Regions from separate parts of the Lactobacillus sp. ESL0263 genome, predicted to be linked through region 1. Evidence: riboswitches for the same ligand, from Rfam matches in the RefSeq annotation. Region 1 holds a riboswitch; the other holds the start of a gene.

Region 1 (3,425 bases):
GGCTAACAGCATTTGCTGCGTCTTCTTTCTTGGTGCCTAACATAATAGAAATACGCGATGCACCCTGATTGATCATGTGAATGGCAATATGCTCTTTGGCTAAAGGGGTAGTGATGTTCTTCATTGCACCGATTTTATTCCGCATCCCTTCACCAACTACCATAATGATAGCATAATCATCAATCCATTCTAATTGGTCGGGATGAATCACTTTTTGAATTTCACTACACATTTGCGCGCGCAGTTCTTCAGTAAACTGCCGTTTATCAAAGATAACCGTCAAATCATCTATACCTGAGGGCATGTGTTCGTATGAAATATTAAACTTGTAAAATATTTCTAGTAATTTAAGTGTAAAACCAGTTTCTTTATTAAGTAGATATTTGTGTAAATATAAAGCGGAAAAGTGATTTGAGCTGGCAACACCTGTAATCGTACTTTTAGGATGAAAATCTTTTTCAGGTACAATCATCGTTCCTGGTAATTCAGGGTGATTAGTATTTTTAACATTGATGAAAACCTGGCCTTGAATTGCCGGAATCAACGCTTCGTCATGGAAAACTGAAAAACCAGCATAAGATAGTTCCCGTAATTCCCGGTAAGTCATAATTTTAATTGGATGAGGGTTAGCAACAATTCTAGGATCCGCGGCATAAATTGCATTTACGTCAGTAAAGTTTTCGTACAAGTCTGCTTTAATTCCTCTTGCCCAGATTGAACCGGTGATATCCGATCCACCACGTGAGAAAGTGGCAATTTTGCCCTGAGTTGTAACACCATAAAATCCCGGAACTACTAGTATTTCTGGCGCTTCACGCCATTTAAGTAAATTTTGATAAGTTTCAGGTAAGACTTGAGCGTCGCTGGCAGCACTGCTTACCAAAAAACCAGCGTCCTGTGGGTCTAGAAAGCGTGCTGGTAAACCTTGCTCTTGCAAAATTAATGCTAGTAACTGTGCGCAGAGTTTTTCTCCATGTGCTTTGAAAGCTGCCATTAGGTATTCTGGCTCGTCATTAAAAGCTATTGGTAAGTCAACCAACTCTTGGTGCAAGAATGCAAATTTTTGGGGCTCAAGTGCAAAAAAAGCGGCAATTTCTTGATATCTCGTCCAAATTTGCTGAATAATTCCAGTAGTGTCTTGCTGTTTCAGTGTTTTTTGGGCATATTCAATTAACAGATCTGTAACTTTTACATCTTCCGCAAATCTTTTTCCTGGTGCGGAAGTGACGATTACTTTTCTGGTTGGGTCAGCATTAATAATATTTAGCACTTTTTGAAATTGTTCACCGCTTGCAAGTGAACTACCACCAAATTTAACAACTTTCATTTTTGCAACACCTACTTGATTAAAATAATTTAAATTCGATAGTAACGCATTTTAACATTTTAATTTTTATCTGCAACTAAAACATAACTGCAGTCATGTTTGCAAAAATAAAGTTAATTAATTATGAAAAAGCCGTTGACAAGTAATATTAATAATAATAATATTTTTATAAATCAAACGAAGAGGTCGCAACTAACAAAAGTACCTAGTGGAGTTTCTGCAAAAACGGTGAAGCTAGCGAAAGGGGCAGTTGCCGAAGCGTTAATTATTGCGGTAGTTAATCGGCTGGGACGTAATCTAATAAATTACGGACTGTCGCAAATTTAAATTTGCGGAGCGCTATCGCCAAAACTGAATCAGATCAAGGTTTAATCTGAAAGACTCTTTTGTACGCTATGCGCGTATTAAAGGGTCTTTTTCTTTACCAAAAAACGGGGGTTATTAGATGTCAACGAATGATTATTACCAGACGAATGATCAAGGTCACTTAGTGATTGGAGGTGTAGATGCACTTAAGCTAGCCGAAAACTTTGGCACGCCATTGGTGGTTTATGATGTTGCCCAAATTAGAAAACAGTTCAATGCACTTAAACAAGCTTTTGTTGCTGGACAGGTTGATTATGCCATCAGCTATGCTAGTAAAGCTTTTACCTCGATTGCAATCTATCAAGTAATCAACGAATTGGGTGGCCACATTGATGTTGTTTCAGGTGGAGAACTGTATACAGCGTTGAAAGCCGGCTTTCCAACGGAAAAAATCAGTTTTCACGGTAATAATAAAACAAAAGATGAACTCTTAATGGCCGTTGAAAATAATGTTGGGGTAATCATTTTAGATAACTTTCATGAAATTGAACTCCTGAAGCAAGTATTGCATGAAACAAACAAGAAAGTGCAAGTAATGCTCCGCATCACTCCTGGTGTGAGTGCACATACGCACGAATATGATCAAACCGGTCAAGAAGACAGTAAATTTGGGTTTGATGTTCGTTCGGGTCAAGCAGAAAAAGCCTTTTTGCAAGTTGAAGCGGAAGAGCAAATGGAGTTGATTGGACTTCACGCTCACATTGGTTCACAAATCCTTGAAACTGAAGGCTTTAATCTTGAAGTGGAAAAATTGATGCAGCTAGTTCACGAATGGAAGCAAAAATATGATTATCAGCCGCAGGTTCTAAATTTAGGCGGCGGTTTTGGTATAAGATATACCGCTAAAGATCGCGTAATTGGGCTAGGTACATTTGTTGAACAAATCATTGCCAGTGTCCGTACATTAGCTGAACAGTATCAGTTAAACGTACCAGCAATCTGGGTAGAACCTGGACGCTCAATTGTTGGTGAAGCAGGCTATAGCCTTTATACCGTTGGCTCCAGAAAGGATGTGCCAGGTTTAACTCCTTATGTGACTGTTGATGGCGGCATGGGTGATAACATTCGACCTGCGCTTTATCAAGCAGAATATGAAGCATTGGTTGCCCAGCGACCAGCGGCTGAACCAGTTGAAAAGGTCCATTTAGCAGGACGCTATTGTGAATCTGGTGACATTTTGATTGATCAGGCGTATTTACCAAAAACTAAGCCTGGGGATGTAATTGCTGTTCTTGCAACTGGAGCATATGGTTACAGCATGGCTTCTAACTATAACCGTGTTCCAAGACCAGCAGTTGTTTTTGCAGAAAATGGACAAGCACAAGAAGTTGTTACACGTGAAACCTATGACGATTTAATTAAGAATGACCGTTTTTATCAAGAAAAGTGAGGATATCAAATGAAAAATATGTCAGCGACAGAAATTATTGATTTTATTGCCAATGCGCCTAAGAAAACCCCAGTTAAGATTTATGTTAAGGGCGACTTGGAGGACTTGAAATGGCCTGTAGAAGTAAGAACATTTATCGAGGGTAATTGCGGTGTTGTTTTTGGTGACTGGGATGATCTCGTACCATTTTTACGAACTAATGCGGCAAAGATCAATGACTATCAAGTTGAAAACTGCAGCCGTAACTCTGCAGTACCACTCTTAGATCTGAAAAACATTCAAGCAAGAATTGAACCTGGTGCCTTGATCCGTGAACAAGTAAGTATCGGTAAAAATGCAGTC
Region 2 (3,425 bases), on a different contig from region 1:
CAAGAGCACTTGTGGGCTCATCGAATAATAAAATTTCCGGATCCATCGAAATAGCACGAGCAATGGCAACACGTTGCTGTTGTCCACCAGAAAGTTGACTTGGGCGGGCGTTGATGTATTGTTCCATTCCAACTTTTTCTAAGTTGGCAAGGGCGACTTTACGTGCTTCGTCCTTGGAACGTTTTAAGACGAGCTCTTGGCCAACCATGCAATTAGCTAAAACATTTTTGTTTTCGAAAAGATCGAATTGTTGGAAAACCATCCCAACTTTAGCACGGTAAATATTACGATTATAGTTTTGCTCAAGGACGTTTTCACCGTGGAAGTGAATTTCACCAGCTGTGGGCTCTTCCAGTAAATTAATGCAGCGTAAAGTGGTTGATTTACCACCACCTGACGGGCCAATAATAGTTGCGATTTCGCCTTTTTTAATATCAAGTGAAATATCGCGTAACACCTGGTGTTGTCCAAAAGTTTTTTGCAAATGCTGTAAGCTTAAAATAGTTTCATTTGATTCAGTCATTATTTTTTGGCCTCCATATCCTGAGTTGTGCCTACTTGAACTTGATTAGCCATTAAGTTGTAGTTTTTGTTTCCTTGCAAGTGCTTTTCAATCAGATTAAAGATTCTGGTAATTGTAAAGGTTAAAATCAGGTAGATAGCTGAAATTGTCAGGTAAGTTGGGAAGAACTTAAAGGTCTGACTGGCAATTGTTGTACCGACAAAGAAAAGTTCAGAGACTGAAATGATACTCAAAACAGAAGTGTCCTTGATATTAACGATGAACTCGTTAGTAATTGAAGGTAAACAGTTCTTAATAGCTTGAGGCAAAATAATATGCCACATTCTTTGGTTATGGGTCATTCCTAGTGCGCTGGCAGCTTCAAATTGTCCTTCTGGAGTGGAAATAATTCCACCACGAATAATTTCTGCTAAGTATGCGCCTGTGTTAATAGAAACAATTACTAGTGCAGCAAGTGTACGATCGATATTGATGTGCCAGAATTGAGCAATTCCATAATAAATTACGGCTGCTTGTACCATCATTGGGGTACCGCGGAAAACTTCAATATAAACGGATAGGAGCCAGTTAATAAACTTCGAAAACCATCTTTTACCTCTGCTAGTTGGGGTAGGGATAGTCCTAATAATACCAACGAAAAGACCGATGAAGAAACCGGCAATCGTACCAACTGAAGCAAGAAGAAGGGTCATACCAATACCACTTAAAATCATGCCCCCAAATTGTTTCCAAACACTGACGAGCCAAGGATCTTGTTTGCCTTTCTTGCTAGTTTCATCAGTTTTTGGTTGTTGTGAAATGGCGGTAGTCATTAGCTTGGTTCTTTCAGAATTTGGAATAGTGGCTAAGACTTGGTTAACTTGCTTGAGTAAATCTTTGTTTGGCTTGGCGATTCCGATTGCAGTAGTTGAATCCTCTTTAGAAATGCGGAAGCCGGCCATTTTACTAATTGGAATTGCCTTGATGTCAGGGTCAACCATTTTAAATGAGGTTGATTCGGTATCTTCGGCAATATAGCCATCAATGGTACCAGAAATTAAGCTTTGACGCATTGCAGCAAAGTCACGCATTGCGGGTTGTCTCTTGGCACCTTTAAGTTGCTTAATTAGTGCATAGTGCGAAGTACCTTGCTGAGCGGTTAACTTAGCACCTTTAAAATCGTTTAACGTTTTAGCGTTGGCGTATTTACTGTTGACTTTTGTAATAACAACAAAAGTACTGTTTCGATATGGTTTAGTAAAATTAATCGCTTTTGCACGCTCAGCAGTTGGACTCATTCCGGCAATAATCAGGTCAGCTTTGCCACTGGTTAAAGCTGGAAGTAAACCATCCCACTCAGTCTTAACTACAACAACCTTACGATGCAATTGTTTACCAATTATTTTTGCAATTTTAACATCATAGCCGTTGGCATATGTGCGTGAGCCTTCAATTGGCACCGCACCATTTTTGTCTGTAGTTTGAGTCCAATTATATGGTTGGTAGTTGGCCTCCATTGCTACCTTTAGTTCACCATCATCTTTTTTGGCATTAACTTGTGTAATACCAAAATTGCTTGTAATGATGAAACTAAGAATCACCGTGATTAGAGCGGTAATCCACTTATTTCTTGACTTCATTTTGAAAACCTCCGAGAAATCTGTTTCAAATAAAGCCAATACAATAAAAAGCGTAAATAAAAACCTCGCTGTTTACAAAACAACGAGGTTATAATTGATCATATTTTAGACAAATCATATAGCGCTCCCCAGTATTAACTAGGACAGTCTGCAAGATCTTCTCCTGCAGCCCAACAAAAGCATTAAAACGAATAGCACTTTTGTTTCGGCGATAACTCTTACACTAATCTTCATTGTGTTCGTTCACTCAGATTAGTTTCGTAATTACCGCAACCTCTATTGCATTGGAAATTATTTAACTTAATCAACAGGATAGGCTAAAAAGGTTAACTTGTCAACAGCTATAAATCAAATGTGTACTCTTACCAGTTTTTATATTTAAAATTAGCACTTATTGCCAGCCATTATTAGAACGATAATCATTTTTCTTCATTCGCGAAACATATGGATTGCCGGCAACAAAAAAACGTAATGGTTTATTTGCCCATTCCAATTCAGATTGGTTGACACCGATGCGGGCACTCTTAGCAATTTCTTGCGGTCTTTTTTGATGTTGATCATTTAAGTCGATTGCAAAGGGTGAATCACTTAAAAAATGTAGATCCCAATTTTTATCATGAATGCCAAAAGCCTGCATCATTTTAGCGGGGCCGTTTGTTAATAAAACTCCGTCTTTGCCTGAGCGATTACTAATCATTTGTTCAATTCCCCAGGCAGGTTCAATTGCTCTGATTAAGACACCTTGTGGTTCATCTTTTGCTTGAGTTGCAACATCGAAAAAGAAGTATTGTCGTTGAGCATAAATATAGATTGTTCCGCCGCGGCCATAAAGACCTTCGTTTGCAGGACTACGATGACCACCATAAGAATGTGCCGCACGATCCTTTTTTCCTAAGTATGCTTCTGCTTCGACAATGTAACCGCCGAGAGTGCGCTTGCCATCGTTGTAAGTTAATGGTCGACCAAGTAGATCGGCACCAATTTCTTCAGTTGAGTGGTTAGTAAAGTAAGTTGAATAATCCATTTTTCCCTTGAGTAGTACACTAGATTTAACAAAGAGGTGAATAAAGTGAATCAGATAAAATTAGTTCGAATTTATGAAAAAGAGCAACCTGCGGGGTACCGCATTTTAGTGGATCGATTATGGCCACGAGGTATAAGCAAGACAGATGCCAGACTTGATGTTTGGGCTAAGGAACTTGCACCCAGTAAAGAGCTTCGCAAGTGGTTTAATCATGATGATAATAAATTTATGCAATTTAAGCAAAGGTATCTAGCAGAAC

Evidence for each region. A riboswitch is a leader RNA that binds a small molecule or an ion and turns the genes downstream of it on or off. The one in region 1 is predicted to bind lysine.
Region 2: linked by a shared signal. The riboswitch ahead of F5ESL0263_RS00680 (ABC transporter substrate-binding protein/permease) and the one ahead of lysA (diaminopimelate decarboxylase) in region 1 are both predicted to bind lysine.

Annotation. Positions count from the first base shown of each region.
Region 1 is NZ_REHL01000006.1:413,198-416,622, reverse strand. It holds gene F5ESL0263_RS08270 (aspartate kinase) at 1-1,327, opposite strand, end outside; lysine riboswitch at 1,500-1,677, shown strand; gene lysA (diaminopimelate decarboxylase) at 1,773-3,083, shown strand; gene dapD (2,3,4,5-tetrahydropyridine-2,6-dicarboxylate N-acetyltransferase) at 3,093-3,425, shown strand, end outside.
Region 2 is NZ_REHL01000002.1:48,345-51,769, forward strand. It holds gene F5ESL0263_RS00675 (amino acid ABC transporter ATP-binding protein) at 1-523, opposite strand, end outside; gene F5ESL0263_RS00680 (ABC transporter substrate-binding protein/permease) at 523-2,142, opposite strand; lysine riboswitch at 2,254-2,429, opposite strand; gene F5ESL0263_RS00685 (DNA-3-methyladenine glycosylase) at 2,534-3,166, opposite strand; gene F5ESL0263_RS00690 (DUF488 domain-containing protein) at 3,212-3,425, shown strand, end outside.